Lentilactobacillus curieae: one gene and its partner. The protein of the gene in region 1 binds, or shares a complex with, the protein of each later gene. Links are inferred from orthologs where the notes say so. Each region holds a gene or a part of one and is shown in the gene's direction. Other genes may lie near its edges. The genes, in order: secG and secY.

Region 1 (13,232 bases):
TTGCTTGGTACGACAACGAATGGGGCTTCACTTGCAACATGGTTCGTACTTTATTGAAGTTTGCTACTCTTTAATAAGTAGTTTTACAATTAACGGAGGAGAGCTTCTTCTCCGTTTTTTATTACCTACACAAAATAAATTTAAAAACATAGGAGGTTACTCAATTGGCAAAACTTACAGTTTCTGACCTTGATCTCGAGGGCAAAAAAGTTTTAATGCGGGTTGATTTTAACGTTCCAATTAAAGACGGTGTTATCGGCGATGACAACCGTATTCAAGCTGCATTACCAACAATTAACTTTGTATTAGACCACGGTGGAAAGGCAGTATTGTTCTCTCACCTTGGCAGAATTAAAAAAGAAGATGACAAGAAGGATCTTTCAATGCGTCCAGTTGCTGAAAGACTTTCAAACTTGTTAAACAAGCCAGTTATCTTTGTACCTGTTACTGAAGGTGCTCAACTTGAAGAAGCGATTGACAAAATGGACAACGGTAGTGTTCTCTTATTTGAAAACACCCGTTATGAAGATGTTGTTAACGGCGAATACGTTAAGCGCGAATCAGGTAACGATGCAAAGCTTGGCGAATACTGGGCTTCATTAGGTGACGAATTTGTCAACGATGCATTTGGTACTGCTCATAGATCTCATGCATCAAATGCCGGTATTGCTGAAGCAATGCATAAAGATGGCAAACCAGTTGCTGCTGGTTTCTTAATGGAAAAAGAAATCCAATTCTTGGGTGAAGCAGTTAACAGTCCGAAACGTCCATTTGTTGCCATTTTAGGTGGTGCCAAAGTTTCTGATAAGATTGGTGTTATCGACAACTTGCTCGATAAAGCTGATAAGATCATTATCGGTGGTGGAATGACTTATACATTCTATGCTGCTAAGGGTATTAAGATTGGTAACTCACTTGTTGAAGAAGACAAGATTGACGTTGCTAAGAGCATTCTTGAAAAGGGTGGCGACAAAATCGTGCTACCTTCTGACAACGTTGTTGCTGAAAGTTTCAGTAACGATGCCAACCACAAAGTCGTTGAAGGCGACATTGACGATGGTTGGATGGCATTGGACATTGGTCCTAAGTCAGTTGAAGAATTTGAAGCTGTTCTTAAAGATGCAAAGACTGTTGTTTGGAATGGACCTATGGGTGTGTTCGAAATGGAAAACTTTGCTAAAGGAACCCTTGAAGTTGGCCAATTCCTTGGTGGTTTAACTGAAGCTACTACAATTGTTGGTGGTGGTGATTCAACCGCTGCTGTTAAGCAATTAGGTGTTTCTGACAAGCTTACCCACATTTCAACTGGTGGTGGAGCTTCACTTGAATACCTTGAAGGTAAAACCCTTCCAGGAATTGCTGCAATCGACAACAAATAATCATTGAAAAGTCTGGCATTTGCTAGGCTTTTTTATTTTGCATTTTAAATTGGTATATGTTTATTTGTGGCTTTGATGGCGGATATTCGGTACAATAGTACTAACTAATGTATAAGGGACTGATCAAGTAATGAGAACTCCATTTATCGCAGGAAATTGGAAGATGAATCTTTCCGTTAAGGAGGCAGTTGATTTCTTGAATCAATTGGCTGGCAAGCTACCAGATCCATCAAAAACAGAAACGGCCATTGCGGCATCACCGTTATTTTTAGAGAGTATGGTTGAAAATAGTGGGGATTTACCACTAATTATTGCCGCTGAAAATTGTTTTTACGAAGATTCTGGTGCTTATACAGGTGAAACCAGCCCGTTAGCACTTGCTGAGATGGGGGTAACTCATGTTATCATCGGCCATTCAGAACGTCGTAAGTATTTCAAAGAAACTGATGATATCATCAACAAAAAGGTTCAAGCAGCATTTAGAAACGGTTTAACTCCAATTATTTGTTGCGATGAAACTATGAGTCGCCGAGAATCACCTGATCGAATCTCATGGGTGGTTAGCCAAGTAACCAATGCTTTGAAGGGAATTTCCGACGAACAAGCACGGACTATTATCGTCGCTTACGAACCTAGTTGGGCGATTGGTAGTGGAAAGACTGCTAGTGCATCTGAAGCCGAAGAAGGATGTTATTTAATTAGACAAACCATTGCTGACTTATACTCAGATGAGATTGCCAACGAAGTAAGAGTTTTATATGGCGGTAGCGTGAATGATAGCAACTCTGCCGAAATTTTATCTCAAAACGATATTGATGGAGTTTTAGCTGGTGGAGCAAGTCTTAAGCCAGATTCATTTTTAAAATTAGCTAACTTCCTTGAAAAATAGTCCGCTAGTTGAGTATTTTATATTGAAAGTTTACTGAAAAACAAATAGAATTGAATTGAGCCTTGTACAAAAGGTCACAACTTTCGTTAAGGAGAGAAAAAAACATGTCAATTATTTCTGATATTTATGCTCGTGAAGTCCTAGATTCACGTGGTAACCCAACTGTTGAAGTTGAACTATATACTGAAGCAGGTGCAATGGGTCGTGGAATCGTTCCTTCAGGTGCTTCAACCGGTGAACACGAAGCTGTTGAACTTCGTGATGGTGATAAGGACCGTTACATGGGCAAGGGCGTACAAAAAGCCGTTGACAATGTAAACAACATCATCGCTAAAGAAATTGTTGGTTACGATGTAACTGACCAATTAGCTATCGATAAAGCAATGATCGAATTAGATGGTACTCCAAACAAGGGTAAGTTAGGTGCTAACGCAATTCTTGGTGTTTCATTAGCTGCTGCTCGTGCTGCTGCTGACGAACTTGAAGTTCCATTGTATAACTACCTTGGTGGTTTCAATGGTCACACATTGCCAACACCAATGCTTAACGTTATCAATGGTGGAAAGCACGCCAACAACAAGGTTGATTTCCAAGAATTTATGATCATGCCTGTTGGTGCCCCAACTATCAAAGAAGCTATTCGTTGGAGTTCAGAAACATTCCATAACTTAAAGAACCTTTTGAACGAACGCGGTTACTCAACTGCTGTTGGTGACGAAGGTGGATTTGCTCCTGACTTAAAGAACAACGAAGAACCATTCGAAATCCTTGTTGAAGCAATTCAACGTGCCGGCTACAAGCCAGGTAAGGATATTGCAATTGCTTTTGATTGCGCATCATCAGAATTCTACAACACTGAAACTAAGAAGTACGACTTAGTTGGTGACGGTAAGTCATACACTGCTGAAGAATTCGTTGGTTTGCTTGAAGAAATCGTTGACAAGTACCCAGTTATCTCAATCGAAGACCCATTGGATGAGAATGAATGGGAAGATTGGCAAATGGCTACTGAACGCCTTGGTAAGAAGGTTCAAATCGTTGGTGATGACTTGTTCGTTACTAACACTGACTACCTTAAAAAGGGTATTGACAGTGGCGTAGCTAACTCAATCCTAATCAAGCTTAACCAAATTGGTACTTTAACTGAAACAGTTCACGCTGTTGAAATGGCTAAAGAAGCTGGTTACACTGCAATCATTTCTCACCGTTCAGGTGAAACTGAAGACACAACTATCTCTGACTTAGTTGTTGCCTTGAATGCAGGCCAAATCAAGACTGGTTCAATGAGTCGTGGCGAACGTATTGCTAAGTACAACCAATTGATGAGAATCGAAGATCAACTTGGTGACGTAGCTGAATACAAGGGTATCGACGCATTCTACAACTTGAAATCAGAAGCACGTCAAAACATTACTAACAAGTAAAACTGAAAGAGTCGTCTTTTGACGGCTTTTTTTATTTTAAAAAGAAAAGTGACCTTCGTTTGCGTATTTAATAATGAATACACAAATGGAGGTTTTTTTAGTGAAAAATTTTGTTTTATTATCAGTAGGGTTAATGTCAATGTCAGTGGTTATGAGTGGTGTTAGACCAGTGCTAGCTGATACAACATATCCCGCAGAGGTTGTTAGTTCCTCAGAGAAGCTTGCTTTTCAGTGGGAAACGCATGTGTTTGCTTACAATACTGATGGTTCTAAAGAAGAACTCGAGGTGAAATCAATAGATGCTGAAAAGCGAGTAAGAATTGGTGATGTTGAGAAGCCTACCCCAGTTCTTGGATATCAATTACTCAGTACAGACCCAGTTAAGGTATTAAAACGAGAGGGTGATTTTGCTAAAGCGAGACGTGACGTTGCCTATAAAAAAGCTTTGGTAACTTTAAAATTTGTAGACAATTCTGGAAATGAAATTGTTAAACCACTTGTTTTAGATAGAGGCACAGTGAATGGCCGAATTGTGTTACCAGAGATAGCCAAAATTTCTGGATATACTTTGAGTAATGAGGCTGAATTGCCAACCAAAATTACAAAGACGGATATGAAATTAACATTGGTATACTCAAAGGATAAATCAGAATCCAAACCTGAGGTAGAATTGCCAAAAGAGGAAGTAAAGCCAGACGTTGAAGATCATAATAAAGAAAATCCAGCGGCGGATGTAGATGAACCCAAGGTTAAGGATGAAGGTTCTCAAGCGGGAGACGACGTTCAAACTAAGGAAGAAGGTACTGGAACTGACTTGAAGCCAGATACCAAGGAAGAAGGTACTGGAACTGACTTGAAGCCAGATACCAAGGAAGAGGGTACTGGAACTGACTTGAAGCCAGATACCAAGGAAGAGGGTACTGGAACTGACTTGAAGCCAGATACCAAGGAAGAGGGTACTGGAGTAGACTTGAAGCCAGATACCAAGGAAGAGGGTACTGGAGCAGACTTAAAACCCGACACCAAGGAAGAAGGTACAGATGCGGAATTGCTACCAGAATCTAAGGATGAAGGTACTCAAATCGGAAGTAACAAAGAAAGCAAGGATTCAGAAAGTCAAACTGAATCAGAAAAAAATGTGGTAACTAAGGATAATAGTTCGCAAACTGATTTGGTTAACTCAAATATTGTTACGAATGTAAAAAACGATTATCCATATCAAATTATCGGTAAAACTACTGGTGGCCAGACTTTGTTTACTGAAACAATCAATCAAAATAATCAAACAAAGTTGCTGAATACCGATATCAAAGGCTACCACGTTGTCGGTAGTGAACTTGTAAATGGCAACCTAACTTTATTTTTTGCACCTAAAAGCGTGTTTGTAATCGTTACTTCCATTGACGAAAAGGGAAGCATTTTACGACAAGATAAAAGCAGCATGGTGTTTGGAGACAGATTTAAATATGTTCCAGCTAATATTTTGGGTTACAGAGTATTAGATGCTGAAATTGACAAGATTATTGATGAGCAAGGAATCATTGAGTATACAGTTCATTATCAAAGTAAAAATACTCGTCAATCTAAAAAGGCAACTAAAAAGCAAAGTAGTAAAAGAGTTGTAAAAGCGAATAGACATAAAAAAGGCAAACCAAAATCTACTAGTCATAAACGAGCAGTGAAGAAAAATCGTAGCAAAAAAATCACTAAGAATAAATTAATTAAAAAGGGTGGCCATCATCGAGTTCGTTCTGTACACCGCCACAAGTAGTCGGAAATCTTCAGTTTTAGGTAATTTAGTTCAAGACCTGTGATAATATAGTTTAGTAGACTATTTAAAGGGATGAATTAAGTGCAAATTCGTGGCAGTTATAAAAAGAGTCAATTAAAAATGATTGGCAGTGGAATACTAATTGGAATCGCTGCAGGAACAGTTGTTGCCAGTTTTCGGTATTTGATTGAGCATTTGACATCTCTGTTTATCTGGATTTTTGCTCAGGGAAAGACAGATTTTTTGTGGTTTGGACTTGGACTAATAATGTTGATTGCTATCTGTTTAGTAAATGGGTGGTTTTTAAAAACTAATCCTGAAATCAAGGGTTCTGGGATTCCCCAAGTTGAGGGTCAGCTAATTGGACTATTTGATTATGCTTTTTGGCCAGCGTTGTGGCGAAAATTTGTTGGTGGCGTCTTGGCAATTGGTAGTGGCCTTTTCCTAGGTAGAGAAGGCCCATCGATTCAATTAGGATCTACGATTGGTCAGGGAATTTCTAAATTGACAAAACAGGTCGGTACAGATCGTAACGTCTTAATTTCAAGCGGTGCCGCCGCTGGCCTGAGTGCAGCGTTTAATGCGCCGATAGCTAGTACAATGTTTGTTTTGGAGGAAGTTTACCATAATTTTTCAACAAACATTTGGATGGTTAGTTTGACCGCGTCGATTTCATCTGATTGTATCGCTACTTATGTATTTGGGTTGAAACCTGTGCTATTTATGAAGAGCACGTCTTTACCACTAAAATACTTTGTGTGGATCATACCGTTTGCAATTCTCTTGGGGATTTTTGGTCGAGTATATCAACTAATGACTCTAAATATCAGCAAACTATATTCCCGAATAAAATTTATTCCTAAAGAGTTTAGTAGCATATTTTCATTTCTTTTAATTATCCCAATTGCGATGTACCTTCCGCAGCTAATGGGTGGAGGCAGTCGCTTGATACTGTCCCTTCAATATCTTAAATATCCTGCGGTTATCCTAATTGCCTTCTTCGGCTTAAGGTTGCTACTTTCAGTATTCACTTATGGGAGTGGTTTGCCAGGTGGAATATTTTTACCCATGTTATGTTTAGGTGCACTTCTTGGAGCAACTTATGGCTCAGTCCTTATTAGTATGGGATTAGTTTCCAAGTTGTATTTTGCGACCTTTGTAATTATGGGGATGGCTGGCTATTTTGCCTGTGTCAGTAAAGCTCCATTTACGGCAATTTTATTAATTACTGAAATGGTAGGGACTCTTTCACACTTACTTGGACTTGCATTGGTGTCCTTACTTGCTTATTTAGTGGTTGATATTTTGAATGGAAAACCAATTTATCATTCATTATTATTACAGATGTTGGGTAAACGTGAGGAAAGGGAATCTATCACTGCCTTTGAAACCATCCAAACTGTCTTTGTGGGAGCTTTAGCAGATGGTAAGACGGTTAAGCAATTATCCTGGCCAAGCGGGTCATTGTTAATTAAAATAAAACGTGAAGGCAGGGAAATTGTTCCCTCTGGTGAAACTGGCATTAGGGCCGGTGACATCCTGATTATCAGTGTGACTGGGAAGAAACGCCAGCAGATCATTCATCAGGTTCAGACACTCACCAGAGAAAACTAGGTTTTGCTAGCAAATTTTTCTGGTTTATGATAATGTAGTATGAGTAATGTAAGCCGAACGATCGGTAGGAGGCTATCACGTGTATAATTTTTTGTTAACACTATTGATAATTGATTGTATCTTAATCACAATTGCTGTTTTGATGCAACCATCGAAGACAAATGATGCAATGTCAGCATTAACTGGTGGTGCAGATGATTTATTTGCAAAGCAAAAGCCTCGAGGCTTTGAAGCTTTCATGCAAAAAACAACTTTAGTTTTAGGAATCATCTTTTTTGCAATTTCACTAGCTTTAGTGTGGATTTCATCACATTAAAAAATTCCTCCTGTTTAAACGCAGGGGGATTTTTATTATAATGAGAATGTATGGAATTGGAGGAATGCAGATGACTCAACCCGGAACGTTTTATTTTGATCATGGCAATCAGGCTGTGATTTTATTACATGCCTTTGCTAGCGGACCAATTGATGTGCGATTGCTAGCTCGAAGGCTGGAGTCTGAAAACTATTCGGTTTACGCACCAATGTTTACGGGACATGGGACAGCTGATTTCTCTGATATCATTAATAATGGTTCTCCCGAAGTTTGGTTGCAGGATGCTGAAGATGCAATTGATTTTGTTAAATCAAAGGGAAAAACAGAAGTTGCTATTTTTGGGATTTCTCTCGGGGGTATTTTTGCAGCCAAAATTTTAGAGGAACATCCTGAGCTTACTGGCGGTGGTTCGTTTGGTTCGCCAATCGTTAGGAATGGTCCCTCTAAGGTAAGAGGTACATTTTTACAGATGGCGAAGGCCAATTATCAACGATTTGGTGTTGATAACGAAACAATTAACAACAAACTTAAATGGCTTGATGATAATATCGACCCGTTACTAGCGAAGATTAATGACTTTGCGAATGGTGTAGCGGAGGACCTTGCAAAGATTCATCAGCCATACTTTATTGGTCAAGGATCAAAGGATGAAATCGTTGATCCCCAAAGCGGTGGAAAGTTGAAAGACAGATTGGTAAACAGCAGGGATGTTAGCTTTCATGTATATCCGGAGGCCAGTCACATGATTACGGTCAATTCTGCTCATCCAGATTTAGAAGCAGACTTAAAATCGTTTTTAAAGAAAATATACTAAAAAGATTGAGGAATAAATTTTGCAAGATAATGAATTAAAAAATGAAATTGCTAACGTACTTATGGGTCACCCAGATAAGTCGTTTTCTGTCGAAGAAGTTGCGGACGTTTTAAAGTATCATGGATCTGCCGCATTTAAGCTAATTGTCCAGGAATTAGCGATTTTGGAACGTGAAAAGGTTGCAAAGGTAACTTTAGACGGTAAATTCCAACTCAGCCCTGACAAGCGCAAATTAACTGGGGTTTTTCATGCGAACGATAAAGGCTTCGGTTTTGTTGCTTATGATGAAGTTGAGCCAGATGCTTATATTTCTCCTGACAACACTATGAAGGCTTTAAATGGCGATACAGTTGAAATTGAGATCGTCCGTCCAGCTTCTGCTGACCAATCAAAAGGTCCAGAAGGTAAAGTTACAGCGATTGTTGATCGCAAATACAAATCTGTTGTTGGTGCATTTTCTAAATCAGAAGACGACAACGGTTTCTTTGGTGAGGTTAAGCTTACCGATAAGAAAATTGCGAAATACAAGTTTTATATCAACGATGTTGGCTTGAAACCAACTCCTGGTGAAGTTGTGACTGCTCAGATTGTTGAGTATCCAGATGCAAAACACCCAGACTACATGGTTGGTATCGCTGAAAAGGTCATTGGATCAGTTGATGATCCTGGAATCGATATCTTGCAAATTGTGTACGCTCATGACATTCCTGCAGAATTTCCTGAAGACGTAATCGAAGCAGCAGATGCTATCCCTGATCATGTCACAGAGGCAGAGAAGGTTGGTAGAGAAGATATTACTGACCAGACTTTGGTTACAATCGATGGCGAATCATCTAAGGATTTGGATGATGCCGTTACAGTTTGGAAGTTGGATAATGGTAATTACCATCTTGGTGTCCACATTGCTGATGTAAGCCACTATGTAACGCCAGGCAGCCCATTAGACAAGGAAGCTTTCCGGCGAGGGACTTCTGTATACTTGACTGACCGAGTAATCCCTATGTTGCCAAGAAGATTATCAAACGGAATTTGTTCTCTTAACGAGGGTGAACTCCGCCTTTGTATGAGTTGTGACATGGAAATTGATCAGGCTGGTAATGTTATTAAGCACAGAATTCATCCAAGTTTGATGAGATCTAAAGCACGGATGACATATACTGCAGTTAACCAAATTCTTGAATCCCATGATGAAAAGACGATGGACCGTTACAAAGATTTGGTACCAATGTTTGAACAGATGGGCGACCTTCATAGAATTTTAGCTAAAAATCGGAAAACTCATGGAGCCATTGACTTCGATGATCACGAAGCGGAGATTATCGTTGATGAAAAAGGCCACCCAATTGACATTCAGTTGCGGGTTCGTGGATTGGCCGAAAGAATGATTGAGTCATTCATGTTGGCTGCTAACGAAACAGTTGCCCAACATTATTATGAAGCTCACGTTCCATTCTTGTACCGGATTCATGAGACTCCAGATGCCGATAGAGTGAAGACTTTCTTCGAAACATTGACAGCATTTGGTATTAACGTGAAGGGTGATCCAGAACACGTTAAACCAAAGATGATGCAAAACATTCTCAAGCAAGTTGCAGGAAAACCTGAGGAAACAATGGTTTCTGTAATGTTGCTTAGAAGTTTGAAGCAGGCCAAGTATTCCGACCAATCACTCGGTCACTTTGGATTGGCAGCACCATACTATACTCACTTTACTTCACCAATTAGACGTTACCCTGATACTATGGTTCACAGAATGATTCATTACTATGATGAAAATGGTATCAATAAGGAAACTAAGCAAAAATTTGGTGGCGTACTTGATGAGATTGCTGTTACCACATCTGAATATGAACGTCGGGCAATTGATGCTGAGCGTGATACAGACGCTATGAAGAAGGCTGAATACATGAATGATCACGTCGGTGAAGAATTCGATGCGGTCATTAGTTCTGTGCTTAAATTTGGGATGTTTGTTGAGTTACCAAATACGGTTGAAGGACTAGTTCATATCAGTCGCATGGACGATGATTATTACGAATATGTTGAACAATTTATGGCGCTTGTTGGTAGAAATACCCGAAGAACATATAAAATGGGTCAACCAATTCGGGTTAAAGTCATTAACGTTGACGTTGAGCAGAGTGCAGTTGATTTTGACATTGTTGATCCTCAAAATACCCCAACAAGTGATATGTTGCCCAAGCGGCGTCATAATGATAATTATCGTGGCGGTCACAATAACAATCGCAACCACAATGGTAACAACCATGGCAACGGCGGTAGAAATAATAACAACAATATTAAACGAGGCTCGTTTAATAAGTCTCGCAGCAACAACAATCGGAAGCACTAAAAAATCATGAGGTGAGATTATGGTTAAAAACAAAACCAAAAAAAATGACGATAATCTAATGGCTCAGAACAAGAAAGCCCGCCATGATTATTCCATCCAAGAAACTTATGAAGCAGGAATTGTTTTAACAGGTACAGAAATTAAATCGATTCGTGACCGGCGGTTAAACTTGAAGGATGGATTTGTGCAAATTAAGAATGGTGAAGCATACATGATGAACGTTCACATTAGTGAATATACTAATGGGAACCAGTTCAATCATGACCCATTGCGTAATCGTAAACTGTTACTTCATAAAAAAGAAATTAAACGGCTTGCTGGTGCATCCTCTGATAAAGGAGTTACAATCGTGCCATTAAAGGTTTACCTTAAAAATGGGTTTGCGAAAGTCTTGATTGGAGTTGCCAAGGGTAAGAAAGAGTACGATAAGCGAGAAACAATTAAGCGTAGAGAACAAAATCGTCAGATTGAACGCGTTATGAAGCATTATTAATTTTAAGACATTCAAAAAGAGCTACGGTATTTTTTAGTTAAATATCGTAGCTCTTTTTATGGTGAATTTTAGAATGATTAATCTAGGGAAGGGGTAAAGTTTTTAAACGGATTTTTTGAGATATTAAGTTGGTCGGCAGCGACTGGGTGGTTGAGAATTGCGGCAATTGATACCAAAATTGGTTCCTCATCTATTTCATTGGCAGACACAATTCTGACTACATCGTTATGGGTGTTGTACGAATTAATGGAGCCAACTCGTTTTCTGCCTGAATAAATAACGTAATTTTGCTTTACGTCATTACCGACAACAAGCCAATTTAACCCCTTAATATAAATTGTTGAGAAATGAAGGGAGAAGTTGACCATTGATGATCCGACTAATGCATCATCATACCAAATTTCAAATTGTGGGCTAGTTCCTAAGGATTTTTGCTTAATCTCACTCAGTACTTCACCTGCAATCGAGTAAATGGAATAACTGTCGGACACTAATCCCCATTTACCGACAACGAGATACTTACTGTCATCGTATTTATCTACAACTTTTGTCGCGTGTGATCTTTCAAGCTCAGACACGTTAATTTGAACTTTTCTAGCCATAGCATTATCCCTTTACAAGTGTTTAACTCATTTTAACATGGTAGCTAACAGATTACCGAATGTTATTTAACTTTTGGTATGGTAAAATAAATGTTGAGGTGTTAGGAATGAAACCGTTTATCAAGAATGACTGGTGGGATGTTTTAGAACCAGAATTTGAGAAGGAGTATTATCAGCAACTTCGCAAATTTTTAGTTACAGAATATCAATCTCAGTTTATTCATCCAGACATGAACAATATTTTCGAGGCATTTGCTTTAACTCCTTTTAGTAAGGTAAAGGTGGTTATTCTAGGACAGGATCCTTATCATGAACCTAACCAGGCTCATGGACTTAGTTTTTCGGTTCTACCCGGGGTAACGATTCCGCCATCGCTGCGTAATATTTATAAGGAACTGCAGTCCGATTTAGGGATCAAGCCGGTCAATCACGGGTACCTTACATCTTGGGCCAAGCAGGGTGTCTTGATGCTAAACTCAGTATTGACAGTCAGAAACGGTCAGGCCTTCTCTCATAAAGGCAAGGGGTGGGAGCAGCTTACAGATGCAGCAATCAAGAAGCTCTCGGAGCGAGAGCAGCCTGTCGTCTTTATTCTTTGGGGAAGAGCTGCCAGGGATAAAATTGCGTTAATTGATACAGACACTAACGTAGTTATTCAGTCAGCCCATCCTAGTCCATTGTCCGCTAATCGGGGCTTTTTTGGATCAAAACCATTTTCAAAAACCAATGAGGCATTAGTAGCAATGGGCGAAGAACCAATTAATTGGCAACTACCTGAGCGGGTTGAATTACCTTCTCAGAGTTAATCACATTATTGGAGGAACGGATAATGGAATTATTTGAAAGCTTAAAGCAAAAGATTCAAGGCAAACAGATCAAGGTTGTCTTTCCAGAAGGAAACGACGAGCGAGTTGTTAAGGCTGCCTCACGGCTAGCTCAGGATGACTTGGTTCGTCCAGTTATCTTAGGTTCAAACGATGAAGTTTCAAAGGTGGCCACTAACCTTGGTGTTAACTTAGACGGGGTTGAGGTGGTTGACTACTTGAATCAACCTCAAGATGTGATTGATCAAATGGTTGCCGCAATTGTTGAGCGTCGTAAAGGTAAAACTGATGAAGATAAAGCTCGTCAATGGTTGAATGATCCAAATTACTTTGGAACCACAATGGTATATTTAGACAAAGTTGATGGGATGGTTTCAGGTGCCAATCATCCAACGGGTGACACTGTTCGTCCGGCATTACAAATTATTAAAACTAAACCTGGTGTAAAGCTAATTAGTGGTTCATTTATCATGCAACGTGGGGATGAACGTTATTTATTTGCTGACTGTGCGATTAACATTGAATTAGATGCTCCTTCAATGGCAGAGGTTGCTGTTGAAAGTGCCAAGGTTGCCAAGACCTTTGATATCGATCCAAAAGTTGCCTTACTTAGTTTTTCAACTAAGGGTTCCGCAAAGGGTGACATGGTAACTAAAGTTCAAGAAGCAACTAAGCTTGCCAATGAAATGGCTCCTGAATTGCCAATTGATGGTGAGATGCAATTTGATGCTGCATTTGTACCTGAGGTTGGTG
Region 2 (10,613 bases), 290 kb from region 1 along the record:
CATTCATAAAGATGGTCAACGTCGTGGACCAGAAACTCATGGTTCTCGTTATCACCGTCGTCCAGGTTCATTGGGACCAATCATTAACCGTGTTGCAGCAGGTATGAAACTACCAGGTAGAATGGGTAACAAGACAGTTACAATTCAAAACCTTGAAATCGTTCGTACTGATGTTGAAAACAATGTGATTTTGGTTAAGGGTAACGTTCCTGGAGCTAACAAATCATACATTACAATCAAAACCGCAGCTCGCGGTACAAAATAATAGAAGGGAGGCAACCATAAATGACTGATGTAGCATTATATAAACAAGATGGAAGTAAAAGCGGTAACGTATCATTAAACGACTCAATCTTTGGTATTGAACCAAACGAAAACGTTGTTTTTGACACAATCTTAATGCAACGTGCTTCAATGCGCCAAGGAACACACGCTGTTAAGAACCGTTCAGCTGTTCGCGGTGGTGGTAAGAAACCATGGCGTCAAAAGGGTACTGGTAGAGCTCGTCAAGGATCAATTCGTTCACCACAATGGCGTGGCGGTGGAATTGTCTTCGGACCTGCTCCACGTTCATACGCATACCATTTACCACGTAAAGTTACTCGTTTAGCATTGAAGTCTGTTCTATCTACTAAGGTAGCAGATGACAAGTTCTTAGTTGTTGATGCACTTGCATATGACGCACCAAAGACTAAAGACTTCTCAGCAATGTTAGACAAGTTGGAAGTTTCAACTAAGACATTGGTAGTTTTGGAAGACGACAACGAAAAAGCAATGTTATCTGCACGTAACCTTGAAAACGTTAAGGTTGTCCTTGCAAAAGGAATTAACGTACTCGATGTTGCCAACAGTGACAAAGTCGTTATTACAAAAGCTGCCCTTTCTCAAGTAGAGGAGGTGCTCGCATAATGGAATCACGCGATATCATTTTACGCCCAGTTATTACTGAAGAATCAACCAGCAAGATGGACGATAAGAGCTACACTTTCGACGTAGATCTACGAGCAACTAAAACCCAAGTGAAAAAAGCTATCGAAGACATTTTTGATGTTAAAGTAACACGAGTAAACATCATGAACGTTAAGGGTAAGCAAAAACGCCAAGGTAGATATGTTGGCTTTACTAAGAAACGTCGTAAGGCAATCGTTACATTGTCTGAAGATTCAAAAGAAATTCAATTATTCGGCGAAGAATAAAAATAATCAACTAGGAGGGAAACATCTTGGCTATTAAGACATACAAGCCAACCAGCAATGGTAGACGTAACATGACTAGCCTTGACTACAGTGATATCACTAAGTCAAAGCCTGAAAAGTCATTGCTTGAACCAAAGAGCAAGACTGCTGGCCGTAACAACTACGGTCATATGACTGTTCGTCACCGTGGTGGTGGTAACAAGAATCAATACCGTGTTATTGATTTCAAACGTAACAAAGATGACATTACAGCTACTGTTAAAGCCATCGAATATGATCCTAACAGAACTGCAAACATTGCTCTTGTTGTATATGAAGATGGTGTTAAGTCATACATCCTCGCACCTAAGGGCTTAAAAGTTGGGGATAAAATTGAATCTGGTGCAAATGCAGATATTAAGACTGGTAACACTTTGCCATTGGTAAACATTCCAGTTGGTTCAGTTATCCACAATATCGAATTGAAGCCAGGTAAGGGTGGACAACTTGTTCGTTCTGCTGGTACTTCAGCTCAATTACTTGGCCGTGACGGTAAGTACGCACTTGTTAGATTATCATCTGGTGAAGTTCGTATGATTCTTTCTGTTAACCGCGCTACTATCGGTGCCGTAGGTAACGAAGAACATGAACTTGTTAATGTTGGTAAAGCTGGTCGTACTCGTTACAAGGGTCAACGTCCACACGTTCGTGGATCTGTAATGAACCCTAACGATCACCCACATGGTGGTGGTGAAGGTAAAGCTCCAGTTGGTCTTCCATCACCATTATCACCATGGGGTAAGAAGACAGTTGGTAAGAAGACTCGTTCTAAGAAGGCACGTTCAGATAAGTTTATCGTTCGTCGTCGTAAAGGATCGAAGATGTAATAAATCGCATTAAAAAGCACATGTTAACAGAGGAGGTCACATAATGAGTCGTAGCTTAAAAAAGGGACCATTCGCTGACGAGTACCTACTTAAGAAAGTAGATGCCCAAAAGGACCAAGACAAGAAGTCAGTAATCAAGACTTGGTCACGTCGTTCAACGATTTTCCCAAGTTTTATTGGATATACATTCGCAGTTTATGATGGACGTAAACACGTCCCAGTGTATGTTCAAGAAGACATGGTTGGACATAAACTCGGTGAGTTCGTTCCAACTCGTACTTTCCATGGACACGGTAGCAATGCCGATAAGAAAACAAAGTAAGCAAGGAGGATAACTAATGGCTGAACAAGTTACATCAGCAACAGCAACTGCTAAAACTGTTCGTATCGCCGCTCGTAAGGTCCGCCTTGTAGTTGATCTTATCAGAGGCAAGAACGTTGCAGAAGCAGCAGCTATCTTGGACTTCACACCTCGTGGAGCTTCACCGGTAGTATCAAAAGTACTAAAATCTGCAGTTGCTAACGCAGAAAACAACTTTGACTTAGACAGTGAGAACTTGTACGTAAGCGAAGCATTTGTCAACGAAGGACCAACGCTCAAGCGTTTCCGTCCACGTGCAAAGGGCTCAGCTTCACCAATCAACAAGCGCACAAGTCATATTACAATCGTAGTTTCAGAAAAAGAGGAGGGATAACGCGTGGGACAAAAAATTAATCCTAATGGATTCCGAGTAGGTGTGATTCGCGACTGGGAAGCTAAATGGTACGCTGATAAAGAATATGCAGCATACTTGCGTGAAGACCTACAAATCCGTAAATATATTGAAAAGCGTCTTGCAAGTGCTTCAGTTTCAACTGTTGAAATTGAACGTGCTGCAAACCGGGTTAACGTTTCAATTCATACTGCTAAACCAGGAATGGTTATTGGTAAGGGTGGATCTGAAGTAGAAAACCTTCGTAAAGAACTTAATAACCTTACTGGTAAGAGAGTTCACATCAACATCATCGAAATCAAGAAACCTGATTTAGATGCTAAATTAGTTGGCGAAAACATTGCTCGTCAATTGGAAGGCCGTGTTGCTTTCCGTCGCGCAATGCGTCAAGCAATGCAACGTTCAATGCGTTCAGGCGCAAAGGGTATCAAGACACAATCATCAGGTCGTTTAAACGGTGCGGATATGGCACGTGTTGAAACATATTCTGATGGTACTGTTCCTTTGCATACTCTTAGAGCTGATATTGACTATGCATGGGTAGAAGCTCACACAACTTACGGTGCAATTGGTGTTAAGACATGGATTTACCGTGGTGAAATTCTTCCAGAAAAAAAGAACAGCGAGAATGAGGACAAAGGAGGGAAATAAACATGTTAGTACCAAAACGTGTTAAGCATCGTCGTGAACACCGTGGCAAGCTCCGTGGAGCAGCTAAGGGTGGTAAGCAAGTAAGCTTCGGCGAATATGGTTTGCAATCTTTGGATTCAAAATGGATCACAAACAGACAAATCGAAGCCTCTCGTATAGCAATGACCCGTTATATGAAGCGTGGTGGAAAAGTTTGGATTAAGATTTTCCCTCACAAGTCATATACCGAAAAAGGTGTCGGAGTTCGTATGGGTAATGGTAAAGGTACGCCAGCTGGATGGGTAGCCCCTGTTAAGCGTGGTAAGGTACTTTTCGAAGTCGGTGGTGTTTCAGAGGAAGTTGCCAACGAAGCATTAAGACTTGCATCAATGAAACTTCCCGTTAGAACTAAGATTATTAAACGTGAGGAAGTAGGTGGCGAATCAAATGAAGGCTAATGAAATTAATGAATTAACCACTGCTCAAATGATTGACAAAGAAAAAGATTATAAAGACGAATTGTTCAATCTTCGTTTCCAATTGGCCACTGGCCAACTTGAAAACACTGCTCGTCTGAAGCAAGTTCGTAAGAACATTGCTCGTATCAAGACAGCACTTCGTCAACAAGAACTAAACAAGTAGAATACGATAAGGAGGTAACTAATTAATGGCTGAAGAACGCAACCAGCGTAAAGTATACCAAGGACGTGTAGTTTCTGCTAAGAGTGACAAAACTATCACTGTTGTTGTTGAAACATACAAGACACATCCTGTATATGGCAAGCGTGTTAAGTATTCTAAAAAATATACTGCTCATGATGAAAACAATGAAGCAAAGGTTAACGATATTGTCCGGATCATGGAAACTCGTCCAATGTCAAAGACAAAGCGTTTCCGTCTTCTAAACATCGTTGAAAAAGCGGTTATTATTTAATTTAATTTTTATCATTTTTTATCGTATTCTGATCTTAAAAAATGAAGGGAGGATATACCTTTGATTCAACAAGAAAGCCGTTTAAAAGTTGCTGACAACTCAGGCGCAAGAGAAATTTTAACTATTAAGGTCTTAGGTGGCTCAACTAGAAGATATGCCGGAATCGGTGACACCATCGTTGCTACGGTTAAACAAGCAACACCAGGTGGCGTTGTCAAAAAGGGTGACGTTGTTAAAGCTGTTGTTGTCCGTACTAAGTCAGTTACTCGTCGTAATGATGGTTCATACATTCGTTTTGACGAAAATGCTGCTGTATTGATTCGTGACGATAAAAGCCCTCAAGGTACTCGTATCTTTGGCCCGGTTGCTCGTGAATTGCGTGATCACAACTTCATGAAGATCGTTTCATTGGCCCCAGAAGTACTTTAATTTCAACCAAGGATATAAGGAGGTGCCGTTATGTTCATTAAAACTGGTGACAAAGTTCGCGTTATTAGTGGTAAGGACAAGGGTAAAGAAGGAACAGTTAAGAAGACTATTGCTTCAAAAGACCGTGTTATCGTCGAAGGCGTAAACATGATCAAGAAACATTCAAAGGCTTCATCAACTAACCCACAAGGTGGAATTGTTGATACTGAAGCACCTATCCATGTTTCTAACGTAATGCTAATTGACCCTTCAACAAATGAACCAACTCGTGTTGGTTTCAAAGTTGAAGATGGAAAAAAAGTTCGTTTTTCTAAAAAGACACAAAAAGCAATCAATTAATTATTAATTGAAAGGAGGATACCTTTTAAATGTCAAGTCGTTTACGAGAAAAATTTGATAACGAAATCAAATCACACATGATGGAAAAGTTCAACTATTCTTCAACTATGCAAGCACCTAAGATTGAGAAGATTGTTTTGAACATGGGTGTTGGTGACGCTGTTACTAACGCTAAGAACTTGGATGAAGCAGTTGCAGAACTTGCTTTGATCTCAGGTCAAAAACCTTTAGTTACAAAGGCTAAGAAATCAATTGCCGGTTTCAGACTTCGTGAAGGAATGTCAATCGGTGCCAAAGTTACCCTTCGTGGTGACAGAATGTATGATTTCTTGGATAAGTTGATCAATGTTTCATTACCACGTGTTCGTGACTTCCATGGTGTTAGTAGCCGTGCCTTTGATGGCCGTGGTAACTACACTTTGGGTGTTAGAGAACAATTGATTTTCCCAGAAATTGACTACGATAATGTTAACCGTGTTAGAGGTTTGGACATTGTTGTTGTAACTACTGCTAATACTGATGAAGAATCACGTGAATTGTTGACTCAATTCGGTATGCCATTCGCCAAATAATGAGGAGGTTTCACATTGGCTAAAAAATCATTAATTGTAAAAAGTGAACGCCCTGCTAAATTCTCAACTCAGAATTACACTCGTTGCGAACGTTGCGGACGACCTCATTCAGTTTACAAAAAATTCCATTTATGCCGTTTATGCGTACGTGAACTTGCCCACAAGGGACAAATTCCTGGCATGAAAAAAGCAAGTTGGTAATATTCTAAAAAGGAGGTTGTACGTTAATGTCTATGACTGACCCAATTGCAGACTTTTTAACTCGCATTCGTAATGCAAACATGGTTTACCATGAAACAGTTGAAGTACCTGCATCAAAGATTAAACGTGATATCGCTGAAATCCTCAAACGTGAAGGTTTTGTACGCGATGTTGAATATATTGAAGATGATAAGCAAGGCGTAATCCGCGTATTCTTGAAATACGGTAAGGACAAGCAACGCGTTATCACCGGTTTAAAGAGAATTTCAAAGCCAGGTTTACGTTCATACGTTAAAGCTGACGCTGTTCCTAAGGTTCTTAACGGACTTGGAATTGCAATTATTTCTACTTCAAACGGAGTTGTTACTGACAAAGAAGCTCGCGCTCAAAAAGTCGGTGGCGAAGTATTAGCTTACGTTTGGTAATAAATATCATTAAATAGGAGGTGTAATTTCAATGAGTCGTATTGGTTATAAAACTGTTACTATCCCTGAAGGTGTGGAAATTAAGTCTGAAGGAAACGTTGTAACTGTTAAGGGTTCTAAAGGATCTTTGACCCGTGAACTTTCATCAGATATTAAGATGAATGTTAACGGTAACGAGGTTACTTTTGAACCAATCGGAGCATACAACAACCGTGTTCGTGCTCTTCACGGAACTACTCGTGCCAACTTCAACAACATGGTTGAAGGTGTTACTGATGGTTTCAAGAAAACACTTAAACTTGTCGGTGTTGGATACCGTGCACAATTGAAGGGAAAAACATTAACTCTTAATGTTGGTTACTCAAACCCAGTCGACATGACTGTTCCTGAAGATTTGACTGTTGAAGTTCCAGATAACACTACTATCAACATTAGTGGTATCAACAAGCAACACGTTGGTGACTTTGCTGCCGAGGTTCGTGCAGTTCGTTCACCAGAACCATACAAGGGTAAGGGTATTCGTTACGAAAACGAACACATTATTCGTAAAGAAGGAAAGACTGGTAAGTAGTTCTTACTAGTAAATTAAATTGAGGTGACTATTTTGATTTCTAAACCAGATAAAAACAAGAACCGGAAACGTCGTCACAGTCGTGTCCGTAGTAAAATTTCTGGTACTGCCGAGCGCCCACGCTTAAATGTTTTCCGTTCAAACAAAAACATCTACGCTCAAGTAATTGATGACGTAGAGGGTGTAACGCTTGTTAGTGCCTCAACACTTGATACTGCAGTCAGTGGCGAAAGCAAGACTGAACAAGCAGCTAGTGTTGGTAAATTAGTAGCAGAACGCGCTAATGAAAAGAACATTAAGAATGTTGTTTTTGATCGTGGAGGATACATTTACCATGGTCGTGTTCAAGCTCTTGCAGATGCTGCTCGTGAAAATGGACTAGAATTTTAATAAAAGGAGGAATAACCGCACATGAAGAAGTTTATTGATCCAGATAAGTTAGAGCTTGAAGACACTGTCGTTTCAATCAACCGAATTACTAAGGTTGTTAAAGGTGGACGTCGTCTTCGTTTCGCCGCTTTGGTTGTCGTTGGTGACAAACAAGGACATGTTGGATTTGGTACTGGTAAAGCTCAAGAAGTTCCAGAAGCTATTCGTAAAGCAGTCGAAGCAGCTCGCAAGAACTTGATTGAGGTTCCGATTGTTGGTACAACAATTCCTCATGAAATCGTTGGAACATTCGGTGGTGGCCGTATTTTACTTAAGCCTGCCGCTGAAGGTTCTGGAGTTGCCGCTGGTGGTGCCGTACGTAACGTTATGGAACTTGCCGGTGTTGACGATGTTACAAGTAAGCGTTTGGGATCAAACACTCCAGTCAATGTTATTAGAGCTACTTTTGAAGGCTTGAAAGCTTTGAGAAATGCTGAAGCAGTTTCAGCATTACGTGGTGTTTCAGCCCAACATTTAGCTGAATAAGGAGGTTATTGTAATGGCTCAATTGAAAATTACATTAATTCGTAGTGCAGCACATCGCCTCCCAAAGCAACGTAAAATTGTGAAGGCTCTTGGCTTAAACCGGGTGAATAGCTCAGTTGTCAAGCCTGACAATGAAGCAACTCGGGGAGCTCTTTTCCAAATTGCACATTTAATTGATGTAGAACAAGTTAAAGACTAATTAATATTTTGTAAGGAGGTGCCAAATTCATGAATTTGAACGAATTGAAGGCCGCTGAAGGTTCTCGTTCATTACGTACTCGTAAGGGACGTGGCCGTTCTGCCGGTAAGGGTAAAACTGCTGGTCGTGGTCAAAAAGGACAAAAGGCTCGTAGTAAGACTCGTGTCGGATTTGAAGGTGGCCAAATGCCACTTTACCGTCGTATTCCAAAACGTGGTTTCAACAACATCAACCGGAAAGACTATGCTGTAGTTAACGTTGCTAAGCTTGATGCTTTCGACAACGGTACAGAAGTAACTCCAGAATTGCTTGTTGAATCAGGTATCGTCAAGAACGTTAAATCAGGCATCAAAATTCTTGGTGAAGGTGAGCTATCAAAGAAGTTAACTGTTAAAGCTAACAAATTCTCAAAGACAGCTCAATCTACTATTGAAAATGCAGGCGGTAAAATCGAGGTGATCTAATGCTCTCAACATTAAAGAGTGCATTTCAAGTTAAGGAAATAAGAAACAAGATCCTGTTTACATTAGGTGTGCTGATTATCTTCCGCTTAGGTGCCTACATTACGGTCCCTGGAATTAATGCGAAAGCACTTCAATCTGTTGCATCATCTGGGTTGGTTAGTATTTTGAACACCTTTAGTGGTGGAGGATTAACTAATTATTCCATATTTGCGATGGGAGTATCACCATACATCACTGCTCAAATCATCGTTCAGTTGTTACAAATGGATATTGTGCCCAGATTCGTCGAATGGGGTAAACAAGGTGAAGTTGGTAGAAGAAAGCTTAACCAATGGACAAGGTATCTTACCGTTATCCTTGGTTTCTTTCAATCTATCGGAATCACAGCTGGTTTTAACCAACTAAGTAGTTTGAATTTAGTCGCTCATCCCAATGCCCAAACATTTATCATGATTGGTGTTATTTTAACTGGTGGTACAATGCTTACCACTTGGATGGGTGATATGATCACCGAAAGAGGTATTGGTAACGGGATTTCAATGATTATCTTTGCAGGTATCATTGCCCGTCTACCAGTTGGTCTACAAAAGCTACATCAACAATATTTTGTTGGTGTTAGCGGAAGTGACCTATGGTGGGCAATCCTCTTCGGAGTCGTTCTTCTTGTGGCTGTACTTCTGATTGTTACATTCGTAACCTGGGTACAACAAGCTGAAAGACGGGTTCCAATTCAATATACTCGTCGAGTTGCTGGGGCATCAGATAGCAGTTACCTTCCATTGAAGGTTAACGTTGCGGGAGTTATCCCAGTTATCTTCGCAAGTTCATTTATTGCAACTCCACAAACAATTTTGATGGCATTTACTGCTAATCATTCACAAGACACTTGGTATCTAATACTTTCTGATATCTTTAACATGCAAACACCAACTGGTGCAACTTTGTATACTGTTTTGATTGTTATGTTTACTTTCTTCTATGCTTTTGTTCAAGTTAACCCAGAGAAACTTTCTGAGAACTTACAAAAACAAGGAAGTTACATTCCAGGCGTTTGGCCAGGACATGAAACACAAGCATATGTATCAAGTTTGCTGATGAGATTAAGTACTGTTGGATCGGTATTCTTGGGTATTGTTGCTTTAATTCCATTAATTGCTCAAAACGTTTGGAACTTAGATGAATCAATCGGTTTAGGTGGAACTAGTTTATTGATCGTTGTTGGTGTTGCTATTGAAACTATTCGTCAAATCAGAGGTTTGATGATGAAGAGACAATATGTCGGATTCATTAAGAAAGACACAAACCCAACTACAGATTAATTAAGCAAACCTAGTCGAGGAGGAAATCTAATGTCATTAAATTTAATTTTAATGGGCCTGCCTGGAGCAGGAAAAGGTACACAAGCTCAGTTTATCGTTGATAAGTATCCAATCCCTCATATTTCTACTGGAGATATGTTTAGAGAAGCTATCTCAAATGAAACTCCAATGGGACTGAAGGCTAAGGAATATACTGACAAAGGGAATTTGGTTCCCGATGAAGTAACTAATGGAATCGTTAAAGACCGTCTTTCAAAGGATGATACTAAGACTGGTTTCCTTCTAGATGGTTATCCAAGAACTTTAGAACAGGCTGACGCTTTGTCCGGCATGTCTGAAGAACTTAATAAACCACTAGATGCAGTTATTAACATCGATGTTGATCCTAAGATACTTACTGATCGGTTGACTGGTCGGTTTATCTGTAAGAATTGTGGTGCAACATATCACAAGATTTACCACATGCCTAAAGTGGAAAACACTTGTGATGTATGTGGCCACCACGAGTTTTATCAACGTGAGGATGACAAACCGGAGGCAGTTAAGAATCGCCTCGATGTAAACATTAAAATGAATACACCATTAATTTCTTACTACAAAGAAAGAGATTTACTATTTAATGTTGATGGTAACAAAGATATCAATGAAGTTTGGAAAGACTTAGACAAAATTCTTGGTTCTTTATAATTCTCGTTCTGTAAGAAAATGTGTTAGATTGAAGAATTCGGATTAATGTGGTAGACTATCGTTTGGCTATTATATCGTATTTGAACTGTCAATCTGACTTAATGGTTGGAGGTGTTTTTAATTGGCAAAAGATAATGTCATTGAAATTGAAGG

The links.
Region 2: the proteins of secG (region 1) and secY are in contact, whole or in part, in a crystal structure (PDB 5AWW), measured with the Thermus thermophilus proteins. The link is inferred for Lentilactobacillus curieae from one-to-one orthologs. Residues at the interface, in WP_223903268.1 of Thermus thermophilus: Tyr5, Ile9, Tyr12, Leu13, Ala16, Leu19, Val20, Val23, Leu24, Gln26, Glu27, Pro28, Gln30, Gly31, Ala32, Asp34, Leu35, Met36, Gly37, Gly38, Ser39, Ala40, Asp41, Leu42, Phe43, Ala45, Arg46, Val48, Tyr53, Thr56; in WP_096411648.1 of Thermus thermophilus: Leu14, Gln16, Arg17, Phe20, Ile34, Pro35, Pro37, Ile72, Arg108, Arg109, Asn112, Gln113, Arg116, Ile117, Ile120, Pro145, Gly146, Trp147, Phe152, Phe155, Val156, Val159, Thr160, Val162, Ala163, Gly164, Ala166, Leu167, Trp170, Glu173.

The regions. Positions count from the first base shown.
Region 1 is NZ_CP018906.1:1,655,583-1,668,814, forward strand. What follows is about bases 5,914-8,774. They hold secG (preprotein translocase subunit SecG), read left to right. Parts: upstream 5,914-7,156; coding sequence 7,157-7,393; downstream 7,394-8,774. Other genes in these bases: PL11_RS08030 (ClC family H(+)/Cl(-) exchange transporter), read left to right, coding at 5,914-7,077; PL11_RS08040 (alpha/beta hydrolase), read left to right, coding at 7,434-8,207; rnr (ribonuclease R), read left to right, coding at 8,227-8,774. In the rest of the region: gap (type I glyceraldehyde-3-phosphate dehydrogenase), read left to right, coding at 1-74; PL11_RS08010 (phosphoglycerate kinase), read left to right, coding at 165-1,379; tpiA (triose-phosphate isomerase), read left to right, coding at 1,510-2,268; eno (phosphopyruvate hydratase), read left to right, coding at 2,373-3,692; PL11_RS08025 (MucBP domain-containing protein), read left to right, coding at 3,793-5,463; more of PL11_RS08030, read left to right, coding at 5,545-5,913; more of rnr, read left to right, coding at 8,775-10,560; SsrA-binding protein SmpB, read left to right, coding at 10,580-11,053; PL11_RS08055 (LURP-one-related/scramblase family protein), read right to left, coding at 11,131-11,655; PL11_RS08060 (uracil-DNA glycosylase), read left to right, coding at 11,763-12,461; pta (phosphate acetyltransferase), read left to right, coding at 12,485-13,232. UniProt on the Bacillus subtilis protein: Involved in protein export. Participates in an early event of protein translocation.
Region 2 is NZ_CP018906.1:1,364,861-1,375,473, forward strand. Bases 7,619-10,613 are described here. They hold secY (preprotein translocase subunit SecY), read left to right. Parts: upstream 7,619-8,453; coding sequence 8,454-9,773; downstream 9,774-10,613. Other genes in these bases: rpsE (30S ribosomal protein S5), read left to right, coding at 7,619-7,791; rpmD (50S ribosomal protein L30), read left to right, coding at 7,805-7,990; rplO (50S ribosomal protein L15), read left to right, coding at 8,020-8,454; PL11_RS06605 (adenylate kinase), read left to right, coding at 9,804-10,460; infA (translation initiation factor IF-1), read left to right, coding at 10,582-10,613. Also shown: rplC (50S ribosomal protein L3), read left to right, coding at 1-265; rplD (50S ribosomal protein L4), read left to right, coding at 286-909; rplW (50S ribosomal protein L23), read left to right, coding at 909-1,196; rplB (50S ribosomal protein L2), read left to right, coding at 1,223-2,062; rpsS (30S ribosomal protein S19), read left to right, coding at 2,106-2,384; rplV (50S ribosomal protein L22), read left to right, coding at 2,401-2,757; rpsC (30S ribosomal protein S3), read left to right, coding at 2,761-3,426; rplP (50S ribosomal protein L16), read left to right, coding at 3,429-3,863; rpmC (50S ribosomal protein L29), read left to right, coding at 3,853-4,047; rpsQ (30S ribosomal protein S17), read left to right, coding at 4,073-4,339; rplN (50S ribosomal protein L14), read left to right, coding at 4,400-4,768; rplX (50S ribosomal protein L24), read left to right, coding at 4,799-5,107; rplE (50S ribosomal protein L5), read left to right, coding at 5,137-5,679; PL11_RS06565 (type Z 30S ribosomal protein S14), read left to right, coding at 5,695-5,880; rpsH (30S ribosomal protein S8), read left to right, coding at 5,907-6,305; rplF (50S ribosomal protein L6), read left to right, coding at 6,337-6,876; and 3 more genes. UniProt on the Bacillus subtilis protein: The central subunit of the protein translocation channel SecYEG. Consists of two halves formed by TMs 1-5 and 6-10.